2 regions of the Pseudomonas viciae genome follow, and region 1 is predicted to be linked to the other one. Evidence: riboswitches for the same ligand, from Rfam matches in the RefSeq annotation. Region 1 holds a riboswitch; the other holds the start of a gene.
The links. Region 1 has a riboswitch for cobalamin ahead of cobW (cobalamin biosynthesis protein CobW). Riboswitches for the same ligand answer to the same signal wherever they lie in the genome.
Positions count from the first base shown of each region.

Region 2: it holds a riboswitch for cobalamin, as region 1 does, so the genes downstream of both, cobO (cob(I)yrinic acid a,c-diamide adenosyltransferase) here and cobW (cobalamin biosynthesis protein CobW) in region 1, are expected to answer to the same signal.

Region 1 covers NZ_CP035088.1:2,300,768-2,308,244, forward strand. Annotated here, with positions in the region: gene EPZ47_RS10550 (fatty acid cis/trans isomerase) at 1-1,711, shown strand, start outside; gene nfuA (Fe-S biogenesis protein NfuA) at 1,827-2,411, shown strand; gene cobM (precorrin-4 C(11)-methyltransferase) at 2,612-3,358, opposite strand; gene EPZ47_RS10570 (cobalamin biosynthesis protein) at 3,436-3,840, opposite strand; gene EPZ47_RS10575 (CbtA family protein) at 3,837-4,532, opposite strand; gene EPZ47_RS10580 (CbtB domain-containing protein) at 4,544-4,732, opposite strand; cobalamin riboswitch at 4,834-5,056, opposite strand; cobalamin riboswitch at 5,274-5,488, shown strand; gene cobW (cobalamin biosynthesis protein CobW) at 5,586-6,650, shown strand; gene cobN (cobaltochelatase subunit CobN) at 6,654-7,477, shown strand, end outside.
Region 2 covers NZ_CP035088.1:5,099,109-5,106,585, forward strand. Annotated here, with positions in the region: gene cobD (threonine-phosphate decarboxylase CobD) at 1-856, opposite strand, end outside; gene cbiB (adenosylcobinamide-phosphate synthase CbiB) at 849-1,757, opposite strand; gene bluB (5,6-dimethylbenzimidazole synthase) at 1,754-2,404, opposite strand; gene EPZ47_RS22490 (cobyrinic acid a,c-diamide synthase CobB) at 2,401-3,801, opposite strand; gene cobO (cob(I)yrinic acid a,c-diamide adenosyltransferase) at 3,798-4,424, opposite strand; cobalamin riboswitch at 4,506-4,714, opposite strand; gene EPZ47_RS22500 (hypothetical protein) at 4,868-5,452, shown strand; gene EPZ47_RS22505 (PQQ-dependent sugar dehydrogenase) at 5,584-6,894, shown strand; gene EPZ47_RS22510 (C40 family peptidase) at 6,988-7,477, opposite strand, start outside.

The DNA.
Region 1 (7,477 bases):
GGCGCCGAGTGCCGCCGAAGCCTTGCAGGTGGTGCAGTGGGAGAATCTGCTTAATGCCCCAGGTGCCCGGGAAAGCCTGGTGGGCCGCTGGTTGTTTGAGCACTGGTTTCTGGCACACATCTATTTCAAGGATGGCGAGTCGGGGCATTTCTTCCAGTGGGTGCGTTCGCGCACGCCCACCGGTCAGCCCATCGACCTGATCAACACCCGTCGCCCGAACGACGACCCTGGCACCCGGGTGTATTACCGGCTCTGGCCGGTGCAAGGGGTGATCGTGCACAAGACCCACATCACCTATGGCTTGAGCGCGGCGAAAATGGCGCGGATCAAGAGTCTGTTCTACAGCGGCAAATGGCAGGTCACGGCATTGCCGGGCTATGGGCCGGAACGCCGGGCCAACCCGTTTTCCACCTTCGAAGCGATCCCCGCCCAGGCCCGCTATCAGTTCATGCTCGATAACGCCGAGTATTTTGTGCGCACGTTCATCCGCGGCCCGGTATGTCGGGGCCAGATCGCCACCGACGTGATCCGCGATAATTTCTGGGCGCTGTTCCAGGCCCCCGAACATGACCTGTACATCACTGACCCGAACTACCGCGGCCAGGCCACGCCGTTGCTGGCGATGCCGGGGCAGAACGACGATGTGGGCAGTGTCCTCAGTCTCTGGCTCGACTACCGGGACAAACGTAACGAATATGAAGCCTTGCGCCGCGACAATTACGCCGAGGTACCCGCGCCGAGCTGGTCGACGCTGTGGGCCGGCAACGACAATGCGTTGCTGAGTATTTTTCGCAACTTCGACAGTGCTTCGGTCACCAAGGGCTTGATCGGCGAAGTGCCGCAGACGATGTGGTTGTTCGACTTTCCGTTGCTGGAGCGCACCTATTACCAGTTGGCGGTGAATTTCGACGTGTTCGGCAACGTCTCCCATCAGGCCCAGACCCGGCTGTACTTCGACTTGATACGCAATGGCGCGGAGCAGAATTTCCTGCGCCTGATGCCGGCTGACTCCCGGGAAGGTTATCTCGACGATTGGTATCAGGCCGGTGGCAAATTCAAGATGTGGCTCGATTACGAGTCCATCGACGATGACAAGCCGACCGCGCTCAAGCTGGACGAACACGACCCCAAGCGCGATTTCGCCCAGCAATTGCTGGCCCGTTATGGCGAACTGAACGCGCGCCCCGATCCAATCAACCGCTGTGAAGGGGCTTACTGTTCACGGCCCAATATCGACCCGACCTTGCAGAACGCCGAACAGGCTCTCAGTCGGCTGGTGTCGCGCCCGGCGGCGGGGCTCAGCGTGATCAATCAGTTGCCCGAAGCGACCATGCTGCGAATCGAAACCGCCAGCGGTCAGCGTGAGGTCTACAGCCTGCTGCGCAACCGGGCCCACAGTAACGTGGCGTTTCTGTTGGGGGAGGAACTGCGCTACCAGCCGGGGCTCGATACGTTGACGGTGTACCCGGGCTTGCTCAGTAGCTACCCGAACTTCATCTTCAACATCCCGGCCGAGCAAGTGCCAGCGTTTGTCGATGCAATGGAGCGTGCCTCGGATGCCCAGGCTTTCGAGCGGATCGTCGAGCGCTGGGGGATTCGTCGCAGCCACCCGCAGTTCTGGGAATACTTCCACGACTTGAGCCAGTACATCCGCGAGACCGAGCCCCTGGAGGCCGGTGTGCTGGACATGAATCGCTACCAGAACCTCTGATCGACATGCCCGGCGGTGAGGAGCCCACCGTCGGTTGCTTTCCCGACAAAAATACTGGGACTTTGTCCGGCGCGATGATTGGCGTAAACTGCCGGCAAGCCTGCGAGGAGTTCCCATGACCGCTATTACGATTACCGACGCCGCCCACGATTACCTGGCTGATCTGCTGTCCAAGCAGAACACCCCGGGTATCGGGATCCGCGTCTTCATCACCCAGCCCGGCACCCAGTACGCTGAGACGTGCATTGCCTACTGCAAGCCGGGGGAAGAAAAACCCGAAGACACCGCGCTGGGGCTCAAGAGCTTCACCGCCTACATCGACTCGTTCAGCGAAGCGTTCCTGGACGATGCAGTGGTCGACTACGCCACCGACCGCATGGGCGGCCAACTGACCATCAAGGCGCCGAACGCCAAGGTGCCGATGGTCAACGCCGACAGCCCGGTCAACGAGCGCATCAATTACTACCTGCAAACCGAAATCAACCCGGGGCTGGCCAGCCACGGCGGCCAGGTTTCGCTGATCGACGTAGTGGAAGACGGCATCGCCGTGCTCCAGTTCGGCGGCGGCTGCCAGGGCTGCGGCCAGGCTGACGTGACCCTTAGGGAAGGCATCGAGCGCACCTTGCTCGAACGCATTCCGGAGCTCAAGGGCGTGCGCGACGTGACCGACCACACGCAGAAAGAAAACGCCTACTACTGATAGGTGTTCGCTGCGGATATAAGAAACGGTGCCCGTGAGCACCGTTTTTTATGGGCGCAGATCCGACCGCCGCCAATCCCTGTGGGAGCGAGCTTGCTCGCGAAGGCGTCGGCACATTCAACATCACCGCTGGCTGATCCACCGCTATCGCGAGCAAGCTCGCTCCCACAGGGGATCCCGGTTGGCTCTCGCTGATTGAGTCAGGGCCTGTAGAGATGCGCATGCCCGGCGCGATACAGCGACGATTCGCTGAACACATCATTACCCAGCACACGCCCCACCAGAATCAGCGCCGTTCGGCGAAAGCCCTTGGCCTGTACCTTGGCGGCGATATCGGCCAGGGTGCCCACGACCCAATCCTGATCCGGCCAGGTGGCCCGGTGAATCACGGCGATCGGGCAATCCGCGCCGTAATGGGGCAGCAGTTCGCTGATGATTTTCTCCAGATGATTGACCCCCAGGTGAATCGCCATGGTCGCCCCGTGCTGTGCCAGGCTGCTCAGTTCCTCACCCGCAGGCATCGCGGTTTTGTCTGCGTAACGGGTGAGAATCACGCTTTGGGACACGTCCGGCAAGGTTAGTTCCGCACCCAGCAGGGCGGCGCAGGCTGAGGTTGCGGTCACGCCCGGAATGATCTCGAACGGGATCTCCAATTCCCGCAGGCAACGAATCTGCTCGCCGATGGCGCCGTACAGGCTTGGGTCGCCGGAGTGTACCCGGGCCACGTCCTGGCCTTTGTGGTGTGCGGTTTTGATCAGCTCGATGATTTGTTCCAGGTGCAGCTCGGCGCTGTTGATCACCTGTTCGGCGTGATGGCCCTCAAGCACGGCCGTCGGCACCAGAGAGCCGGCGTAGATGATCACCGCGCAACTGCGGATCAGCCGCTGGCCTTTGACGGTGATGAGTTCCGGGTCGCCGGGGCCGGCGCCGATGAAGTAAACGGTCATGACCGGCTCCTGTGAAAGATGGGTGAGCGTCGCCCAGATGAAGATCGCTCATGATCCTGAGTGCGGATTATCGGGATTTACAAGGCGAGCGCCAATGCCAAGGTGCTCATGGGACCGCTCAGGCGAGGAATCAGCAGCGTTGCAGGCGTCGTGCCCAGCTTGTCGGCCAGGGCCAGGGCGGCACTTTCGGCGACGCCGTAGCAACCCGTGCGTTCGAAAGCGATCTCGGAGCGGTGACTGAGCCGCTCCCGATAATCGGCCAACTGCTCGGCGCTGAAGCAAGTCAGCGGCAGCGCCAGTTGTTCGGCCAGTTCCAGCAGGCCCGGTTCGTCACGCTTGAGGTCGATACTGGCCAGGGCCCGCACCTGATCAAGCGCAATACCGTGGGCCAGCAACGCCTGATCGAGCAATGCCCGTAACGTGCTGGCCAGGCAGCCGCGCTGGCAGCCGAGGCCGACCACCAGGATCGGCCCGCTGTTCATGCGTCGTGCTGGGCTTGACCGTCACGGCGAAACAGCCAGGCGCTGATCAGGCCGAGGGCCAGCCAGAACGCGACGTTGGTCACTTGCGAGGCGATCTTGAATTGGCTTTCCAGCGCTTCGGGCGCCAGCATCGAGTGAACTTCCGGCTGCGGTGCGCCGATGACATGAGGCACCAGCAACGTCGCCACGCCCAGCAGCTTGAGCAGCCAATGTCTGCCGAAGGCGATCAGGGCGATGCCCACCGCCGTGGACGCTGCGGTGCCAATCCACCACATCTGCCGCTGGGCCAGGTCGGCTGCTGCGGTGCCGGGCAGTTCCGGTGGCAGGCCGAGGGTCGGCGCCAGAACGAAAGTGGCATAACCGGCCAGGCCCCAAAGCAGGCCCTGGGAGGTGCGAGTCGGTGCGCGCAAGGTGTACAGGCCCGCCAGCATCAGGGCGAAACCCACCGCCACCACCAGGTTACCGCCGGTGGTAGACAGCACGCGCTGCCAGCCATCCTCCGGTTCCCAGGCCTCGGCATCATGGGTGTGAGCGGCTCCATTGGCGTGCTCATGAACCTCGGCGGCCGGGGCTTTCTCATAGGTTTCGGCTTGCAGAATCAGCGGCGACACCCAGAAACTTTGCAGGAGGGTCAGCAGCAGGGCGGCCAGCAAGCCGCTGAAACCGGCGGTCTGCGCGATACGCTTGATCATGTCGTCAGGTCTCAATGGCACGGGAAGGCGGCGCTGTGGCGGGTGTCGTGGGCCGCGTTGTGTACGGCTTCGATGTGGGAGAAACCGGCGAAATAGACCAGGCCGGCGCCCAGGATCGAGGCGAAGATCGCAGCGCTCAGGCGTTGGCTCAAGGTGGTGGTGCTGCTGGCGGTGCGGGCGGTGCTGCTGATGGTCGACATGGCGCTTCCCTCTGTTCTTGTTCAGTGGGTGATTCGAGCGCAATGAAACCCCGGGCGCAAGCCCGCCAAGGTTCGAACAGCGCCCGCCCACCGCGGGTTTGTTGATGCTTGAGTCATGGGCCGGTCTCCGGGCTTGCGAGGGGCCGGGCTTGTGCCTGGCCTGCAAGCGTCACCTTCCCATGTCGACAGACACAGTGGTTCAGACGCTTCGCTCGCTTACCGTTGCGGGGGCAGCACCGGACTGACGTGGCCTTGAAGTAAAGCACACGATTCACCGGTTTCCCGTTTCACCCTGTGAAGGGCACCCGTAACTAGGCGCACAGGAGAGCATGGGCGAGGGCGGGGCGTCAATTGGCATGGGGTTTCAGGCTGGCACCGAGTCGCGCCCAATCGCGAGCAAGCTCGCTCCCACAGGGAACTTGTGGTGATCGTTATTTCTATGTACGCCAGCAACCAACGTGGGAGCGAGCTTGCTCGCGATGACGGTGGCAAGGCCACCACAGAACTTACCTGCGGACATTGACCCGCCCCCACACCCTGCGTAGCCTTGCGCCTTCGAGGTTCTTCGGCACGTGTCGAAGCTAAGAAGGGAACGCGGTCCAAGCCGCGGCTGCCCCCGCAACTGTGAACGGTGCTGTTTCTGCAAGGCCACTGTGCATGCCCTTTTTCACCGGGCGCACGGGAAGGCGCAGTCATTGCCAGTCGAATGACTGGCCCACCGTCAGCCAGGAGACCTGCCTCGAGACAGATTCTCACTACAACCGGGCGGGGTGATCCGGTGGCGAAATCTTCCGCGCATGCCTTGCCTGCGGTTGTCGTCCCGTTTGCCCGCCACTTTGCCAAGGGGCATCGGATGAAAACACTGGCCAAACTTCCCGTCACCATCGTCACCGGTTTCCTCGGCTCGGGTAAAACCACCTTGCTGCGGCACATGCTCGACAACGCCCAGGGCCGCCGCATCGCGGTGATCGTCAACGAGTTCGGCGAGCTGGGCATCGACGGCGAGATCCTCAAGCAGTGCTCCATCGGTTGCACCGAAGAAGAAGCCAACGGCCGCGTCTACGAACTGGCCAACGGTTGCCTGTGCTGCACGGTGCAGGAAGAGTTCTTCCCGGTGATGCGCGAGCTGGTGGCCCGACGTGGCGACCTCGACCACATCCTCATCGAAACCTCCGGCCTGGCCTTGCCCAAGCCGCTGGTCCAGGCCTTCCAATGGCCGGAAATCCGCAGCGCATGCACTGTCGATGCGGTGATTACCGTGGTCGACAGCCCAGCCGTGGCCGCCGGCACCTTCGCTGCCTTCCCTGACCAGGTCGATGCCCAGCGCAAACTCGACCCGAACCTGGACCACGAATCACCGCTGCACGAGCTGTTCGCCGATCAACTGGCCAGCGCCGACCTGGTGATCCTCAACAAAGCCGACCTGATCAGCCCGGAAGACCTGGCGAAAGTGCGCCTGGAAGTGGCCGAAGAGTTGCCGCCGGCGGTCAAGGTCATCGAAGCCAGCAGCGGTCGCCTGCCACTGGAGGTGTTGATCGGCCTGGGCGCTGGCTCCGAAGAACACATCGACGGCCGCCACAGTCATCACGATCATCACCATGACGGTGATGAAGACGACCACGATCACGACGCTTTCGATTCGATTTCCATCGAGTTGCCCCAGGCCGACGAGAGCCTGCTGCTGGACGCGCTGACGCAATTGGTGGTCCAGCACGGCGTGCTGCGGGTCAAGGGTTTCGCGGCGATCCCGAACAAGCCGATGCGCCTGCTGATCCAGGGTGTTGGCACGCGTTTCGACAAGCATTTCGACCGCCAGTGGGGCGCCGATGAAGCGCGGGTTACCCGTCTGGTGCTGATCGGCCAGGCGCTCGATGCCGGGCTGCTTGAAGCGCAGTTGCGCGCCGCCCTCAGCGCCTAAGCCATGCACCTGCTCAGGACCCAGCCCGGCGGCTTTGTGTCGGATGACAACATTGCCGACCTGGGACAAACCCCCGCCGAACTGGTGATCCTGTGCAGCGGCGACTCCAGCCTGGCGCTGCTGGCCGAAGCCGCAAAGCAGTTGCCAGACGACTATCCGGAATTTCGCCTGGCCAACCCGATGCAGGTGCAAAACCACGCTTCGGTGGATCTGTACTTCGAAGACGTGCTGCGGCACGCCAAGGTCATCCTGTTGTCGCTGCACGGTGGCATTGGCTATTGGCGCTACGGCATCGAGCGCCTGATGGAGCTGGCCGGGCGCGGGGTGAAGCTGATCCTGGTGCCGGGGGACGATCGTCCGGACCCGGAGCTCAGCGACTTGAGCAACGTGCCTTTAGAGGGCCGCGACCGGCTCTGGCAGTTCTTGCGCCAGGGCGGGCTGGGCAATGCCCTGGACTTGTTTCACAACTTGGGCAGCCAATGGTTCGGCCGCGATTATCCCTGGCGTGAGCCGCAAACTCTGCCGCGCACGGCGATCTACCACCCTCGAAAAACCAGCGCCAGCCTCGGCGATTGGCAAGCCGACTGGCAGGCCGATCGACCGGTGGCGGCGGTGCTGTTCTATCGCTCCCACCTGCAAGCGGCGAACACCGCGTTCATCGACGTGTTCTGCCAGCGCCTGCAAGTGGCGGGGCTCAATCCACTGCCGATTGCCGTGGCCAGCCTCAAGGAGCCCGGTTGCCTGGCATGGGTGGAAGATTGGTTGGATGAGGTCGAAGCCGGGGTGATCCTCAATACCACCGGTTTCGCCCAATCCAGCCCCGAAGC
Region 2 (7,477 bases), 2.8 Mb from region 1:
CGTGAAGCCCCACAGCGTGCTCGGTGACCAGCCATTGGAACAATCCGCAGCCGCCCTGGGGTTTGAAGCCATGGCGTTCCAGAGTCAGCGCCAGGCGTTGGCTGGTGGCTTCGCAGCGTTGGCGCTGGCGGACCTGGGCCCCGGTGTCCAGCAGACAGGCTTGGCCCAGCACCCGGGTGGGTCCGCTCACGGCCCACGGCCCGACCTGCTCAGCAAGCAACTTGAGTAACCGCCGCTCGGCCAGGACAAACCCCAGGCGAACCCCGGCCAAGCCAAAAAACTTGCCGAACGAACGCAGCACAATCAGCCCGACCTGATGGGTGTGAGCCGCCAGACTCAACTGCGGCGTGATGTCCATGAAGGCCTCATCCACCACCAGCCAGCCGCCGCGCTGGGCCAGGCGCGCATGCCAGTCCAGCAAGCGTTCGGGGGTCAGATTCAGGCCGGTGGGGTTGTTCGGGTTGACCACCACCAGTACGTCGAGGCTATCGAGGAAGAAATCCACTTCCGGCTCCAGCACTTCGCGCACGATGTAACCACTGCGGCGCCAGGCTTCGGCGTGCTCGGCGTAACACGGCGAGAGCACGCCGACCTTGCCGGCCCGACGCAGGCGTGGCAACAACTGGATGGCCATCTGTGAACCGGCCACTGGCAGCACATTCAACGCACCGTAGTAGTCGCAGGCAGCCTGCTCCAAACCATCATCGGTTTCCGGCAGGCGCGCCCAGGCTCGCAGGGGAATCGCCGGGACGTCGAATGGCCAAGGCGCCAGGCCGCTGGACAAGTCGAGCCAGTCGGCCTCGGCAATCCCGTATTGCCGGGCCGCGTTGCGCAGGCGTCCACCGTGCTCAAGCATAAAACTCAGCTCCCAGGCAGAGAATCAGCAACCACAACCATACCCCGCGCTGGACCAATTGCCAGCCGCGATCAATGGAATCGGCACTCGCCGGCACGCCCTCGCCCAGCGGTGGACGTTGGTGCAGTTCGCCGTGATACACCGCCGCGCCGCCCAGCTCGACGCCCAATGCGCCAGCACCGGCGGCCATCACCGGCCCGGCATTGGGGCTGTCCCAGGTCGGGCCCTGGCTGCGCCAGCATTTGAGCGCCAGGCGAGTTTGGCCGAGCACGGCGTAGGTCAACGCCACCAGGCGCGCCGGAATGTAGTTGAGCACGTCGTCGATTTTCGCCGCAGCCCAGCCGAAACGCTCGAAGCGTTCGTTGCGATAGCCCCACATGGCGTCGAGGGTATTGCTCAGCCGGTAGAGCACCACGCCGGGCGCACCGGCCACGGCGAACCAGAACAGCGCGGCAAACACCGCGTCGCTGCCGTTTTCCAGCACTGACTCGGTGGCGGCGCGGGCCACGGCGGTTTCATCCAGTTCAGCGGTTTCGCGGCTGACCAGATAGCCAACACGCTTGCGCGCCTCGTCCAGATCGCCACCGCGCAACGCCCGGGCCACCGGCTCGACATGTTCACCGAGGCTGCGCAGGCCGAGGGCGCAATACAACGCGAGGATTTCCACCAGCCAGCCCACCATCGGTGCCCAGGACAGGGCTGTGACCAGCAAGGTCAATGGCACCACAGCGATGATCCACGCCGTCACCCCGTGGCTGCGCCAGCCACGGCCGCCGGAATTGAAGCGTTGTTCGATACGGTCGGCAAAGCCGCCGAATGCCACCAGCGGATGCCAGCGCCGGGGCTCGCCCAACAGCGCATCCAGCGCCACCGCGGCGGCACTGAGCAACGCCACACTCATGGGCTCACTCCCCAATGGTTTTCATACAGCAGTTCATTCAGCGAACGCGGTTGCGCCCAGCCTTCCAGGGCGAGCATCGGCGCCGGGTAAAAAGCCTCGACCGGGCCCAGGCAGAGGATCGCCAGTGGCTTGGCACCGTCGGGCAGGCCCAGCAAGTCGGCCAAAGCCTGGGGTTCGAACAACGACACCCAGCCCATCCCCAACCCTTCGGCGCGGGAAGCCAGCCAGAGGTTCTGGATCGCGCAGGACAGCGAAGCCAGGTCCATTTCCGGCAAGGTCCGGCGACCGAAGATGTGCCGCTCGCGATCCTCCATCAACGCCGCCACCAGCACCTCGGCGCAATCGTTGATGCCTTCGACCTTGAGCTTCATGAAGTCATCGCTGCGCTCGCCCAGGGCCTCGGCGGTGCGGATGCGCTCCTGCTCCACCAGTTGGCGGATCTGCCCGCGCAAGGCGCGGTCGCTGATGCGGATGAACCGCCAGGGTTGCATCAGGCCGACGCTGGGGGCCTGGTGCGCGGCTTCCAGCAGGCGGCGCAGCAAGGCCGGTTCGACCGTGCCGCCAGTGAAGTGGCGCATGTCACGGCGTTCGGCGATGGCGCGATAAATGGCGTCGCGTTCGGCCTGGGAGAAAGCGGTGTCTGTCATGGCCTCTTCGCGAGCAAGCTCGCTCCCACACTGGCTGGCGCTGCACTTGAGATCACACAATCCCCTGTGGGAGCGGGCTTGCTCGCGAAGGCGGCCTCAAGGTCAGGTGCAAACAGCCCGGCAATCGCCCGCGGATTCGACGGAAAATAGAAATGCACATAAGAAGCCGTCATCCGCCCCTGCCGGAACACCGCCTCCGCCCCTCGCCCGCCATTGGGGCTATGCCCACGGGCTATCGGTTCAAGTTCAGTGCTAGTCAGGGAATGATGATAGGTATGCCCACGCAAGGCACCTTCCGGCAACTCCACCGCTTGCAACGCCAGGGCCGCCAGACGCTTTTGCATCTGCGCATCACCAGCGAGCAAACCCAACAGTTCGGCGCGGGTGCCGTCGACGTCAGTCAATGAATCGAGCAGATACAGCATGCCACCGCATTCGGCGAGCAACGGCTTGCCGGCAGCATGGTGAGCCCGGATTGCCGCCAGCATCGGCGCGTTCCGGGCCAACGCAACGTGGTGCAATTCCGGATAACCGCCGGGTAGATAGAGGCTGTCCGCCTCGGGCAGTTGGGTGTCATGGATCGGCGAAAAGAAGCTCAATTGCGCGCCCATGGCCCGCAGCAGATCGAGGCTCGCGCCGTAGGTGAAGGCAAACGCTTCGTCCCGGGCCACGGCGATACGCACACCGTCGAGCCACGGCTGCGGGGTAATCAGCTCAGGCGCGGCGAACGCCACCGCCGGCGGCAGCGCCACTTCACAACTGCCGGCCAAGGCCTCGGCTGCCGCGTCGAGGCGCAGGTCGAGGTCATTCAATTCGCTGGCCTGGACCAACCCTAGATGACGGCTGGGTAATTCGATACCGGTTTCCCGGGACAGCGCGCCGTACCAACGCAGACCTTCGGTCAGGCTGCCTTCAAGCAATTGCGCGTGGCGCAAGGTGCCGACGCGGTTGGCCAAGACCCCGGCAAACGGCAAGTCCGGCTGATAACGCGCCAGGCCCAAGGCCAGGGCGCCGAAGGTCTGGGCCATGGCCGTGCCGTCGATCACCGCCAGCACCGGCACGCCAAAATGCCGCGCCAGATCGGCGCTGGACGGCGTGCCGTCGAACAACCCCATCACCCCTTCAATCAGGATAAGGTCCGCCTCGGCGGCGGCTTCCCACAACAGCCGGCGGCTTTCCTGCTCGCCGACCATCCACATGTCCAATTGATAGACCGGCGCACCGCTGGCCCGTTCGAGGATCATCGGGTCGAGGAAGTCCGGACCGCATTTGAAGACGCGCACCTTGCGTCCCTGGTTGCGATGCAAGCGCGCCAGGGCGGCGGTGACGGTGGTCTTGCCCTGCCCCGAGGCCGGGGCGGCGATCAGCACCGCCGGGCAGTGGCGAGCATCACTCACAGTTCGACGCCTTTCTGCGCCTTGATGCCGGCCTGGAACGCGTGCTTGATCATGCCCATTTCAGTGACGGTATCGGCCAGCTCGATCATCTCCGGCTTGGCGCCACGCCCGGTCACCACCACATGCTGCATCGGTGGACGGGCTTGCAGATCGCTCAACACCTGATCGAGGTCGAGGTAGCCGTGCTTGAGGGCGATGTTCAGTTCATCGAGCACCACCAGGCCAATGGACGGATCGCTGAGCAATTGCCGCGATACAGCCCAGGCGGCTTCGGCGGCGGCGATGTCGCGCTGGCGATCCTGGGTTTCCCAAGTGAAGCCTTCGCCCATGACGTGAAAGCGCACCTGCTCCGGGAAGCGGCGGAAAAACAGCTCCTCACCGGTGCTGCTGCGGCCCTTGATGAACTGCACCACGCCGCATTGCATGCCGTGCCCCATGGACCGCGCCAGCATGCCGAACGCCGAGCTGCTCTTGCCCTTGCCGTTGCCGGTCAGCACCAGCAGCAGGCCGCATTCGTTCGGCGAGTTGGCGATGCGCTCGTCGATCACGGCTTTTTTGCGCAGCATGCGCGCCAGGTGGCGTTCGTCGCGATCAGATGCATTGCTGGTAGGGGAGTCGGTCATGGGGAAGCCTCCGTTGGGGACTGGATAACGGCGGGCGGGCACAAGAAAAGACGGCAACAAGCCTGGCATCGCCCACCGTGATGCCGTTGGATGAATCAGGCCGGTCTCCGGGCTCATGAGCGGCGCAATGCCGGTCTGTGCGCCTTCCCATGTCTGCGACACAGTGGCTTAAGCACAGCGTTGACTCATTTACCGTTGCGGGGGCAGCGCCGGGTTCGTGTGCACTCACCGGCTTCCCTGTTTCACTCTGTCGATCGCAATCACAGAGCACCTGAAACAAGCGGCGAAGGTTAGAGGGTTGGGGGTGGAGCGTCAATTAAAGCCGCCTGTCGGGGCAAGCATTGGCGCCCATCAATAAAGTGACGCCAATCTTGTGTGATCCTGCAGCAAGTGATATCAAAGCGACACTACGACCCGATATCACAAAAACAAGAGGGCAAAGCATGCAAGGGATGATCATCAGCAATCCAAAACTGGAATTCCTGCGCCCGGTGCTGGAACGTTGGTTTGACTGCATCGATCGCTACAATGCCGTGCGCGGTGATAACGACACGCCTTACTGGTTCGATGAAAAAGCCAACCTCGGCTTGCTGTCGGCTGCCGCCTGGATGGCCGAGATGGTCACACTGCAAAGCACCCCGACCCGCAAGCAGAATGAAGAAGGCGAACGCAACGTCAGCGCCGATTTGTTCATCGCCAGCACCGACGAACGCGCCTTCATCCAGGCCACCCAACGCTGGCCCAAGGTCAACAACCTGAACCTGACCCAACCCCTGTCGGAGGCCGCCAGCGATGCCAAACGCATCAGCTATTCCAGCGACCTGAAGCTGGGCTGCCTGTTCGTCGCCCCGCAAAAAGCCCAGCAGAGTGCCACGCCCGAAGAATTGCAGGACATGATCGACGACTTGCAGAAGGAGAACACCTGCGCCGTGGCCTGGTATTTCCCTTACGCCTACCGCAAGTTGCGCAACGAGGCCGGTCACTACCATCCTGGCATTGCGGTGCTGTTCAAACAGGCCCACGGCTGACTCAATCCACGCTAGAACTGTGGGAGCTCGCTCCCACAGGTGGGCTTACCTGCTGACACGCGCCTGCAGTTGAACCATCGCCTGTCTACGCTTCTCTATGAATAACTACATGCATTCATAGGGAAGCCAGCATGCTCAAGCCACCGCACCTTCTGATCGTCGCCCTTGCCGCCGGGCTTGTCGCTTGTGGCGAGTCTTCCACCTTGCAAGTGTCCGACGGCACCGGTCCTGCGCCGAAGCTGCCCGAACCGAACAAGACCCTGGTCCCGACCGTCAACATCGCCGAAGCGATCGGCTGGCCGGAAGGTGCCAAGCCCACCCCAGCCGAGGGCCTGCAAGTGGGCGCCTTCGCCGAAGGCCTGGACCATCCACGCTGGCTCTACGTTCTGCCCAACGGCGATGTGCTGGTGGCCGAAACCAACGCCCCGCCCAAGCCGGATGATGCCAAGGGCATCCGTGGCTGGGTGATGAAGAAAGTCATGGGCCGCGCCGGTGCCGGCGTGCCCAGCCCCAACCGCATCACGCTGCTGCGCGACACCAATCACGACGGCGTCGCTGAAACCCGAACGGTGTTCCTGGAGAACCTCAACTCGCCGTTTGGCATGACCCTCGTGGGCAATGACCTGTACGTGGCCGACACCGACCGGCTGATCCGCTTCCCTTACAAGGAGGGGGACACGCAAATCAAGGCGCAGCCGACCAAGGTCGTCGATTTGCCGGGCGGCACGCTGAACCATCACTGGACCAAAAACGTCATCGCCAGCCGCGACGGCAGCAAGCTGTACGTCACCACCGGCTCCAACAGCAACGTCGCGGAAAATGGCATGGAGGCTGAAGAAGGCCGCGCCGCCATCTGGGAAGTGGACCGCGCCAGCGGTCATCACCGCATCTTCGCCTCGGGCCTGCGCAACCCCAACGGCCTGGCCTGGGAGCCCCGCAGTGGGGCGCTGTGGACGGCAGTGAACGAGCGGGACGAGCTCGGCAGCGACCTGGTGCCGGACTACATCACGTCGGTCAAGGACGGCGCGTTCTATGGCTGGCCCTACAGCTATTACGGGCAGCATGTCGATGTCCGCGTCGAACCGCAGAACCCGGCGCTGGTGGCCAAGGCCATCGCCCCGGACTACGCCGTCGGCCCCCACACCGCCTCACTGGGCCTGACTTTCGCCGAAGGCAGCGCCTTACCCGCGCCGTTTACCGAAGGCGCGTTCATCGGGCAGCACGGCTCATGGAACCGCAAGCCCCACAGTGGTTATAAAGTGATTTTCGTACCGTTCAACGGCGGCAAACCGGTGGGCCAGCCCGTGGATGTATTGACCGGGTTCCTGAACGCCGACGAAAAAGCCCAGGGCCGGCCGGTAGGCGTGGTGATCGATAAACAGGGCGGGTTGTTGGTGGCCGATGATGTGGGGAACAAGATTTGGCGGGTGTCGACTAAATGACCTACCGAAAAAGCTGAGCAGACACTGAAACTTGTGGCGAGGGAGCTTGCTCCCTCGCCACAAGGGTTTTCTAGCGGCGCATATATTTAATGGTCAGGGATTACGCGCCAGATGCTCCGGCTGCAACACCCGCTTGGCGCTCAGATAGGCTTTCTGCCAATAGGCCTTGGACAGGCTGTCGAGCTTGACCGTACCGCCGGTGGCCGGCGCATGGACAAAGCGGCCCTCCCCGACATAGATCCCGGCATGACTGACCTGGGAGCCGCCGTTGGTGGCGAAGAAGATCAGATCACCCGTTTGCAAGGCCTCCTTGCCAACGCTCGGGGCGCGCATGCCGATCATTTCGCGGGTGGAACGCGGCAAGGAAATGCCGGCGGCGTCACGGTAGACGTAGCCAATCAGGCCACTGCAATCAAAACCCGAGTCCGGTGTATTTCCGCCCCAGCGATACGGCGTGCCCACCAACCCCAAGGCACGGAAGAGCACATCTTCGGCGGCCGGGGAAAAGGCTTGCGAGGGCGCAAAGACTACCGGAGCCCGTACCGGCGCGGGTGGCGGTGGTGTACGGCTGGCACAGGCGCTG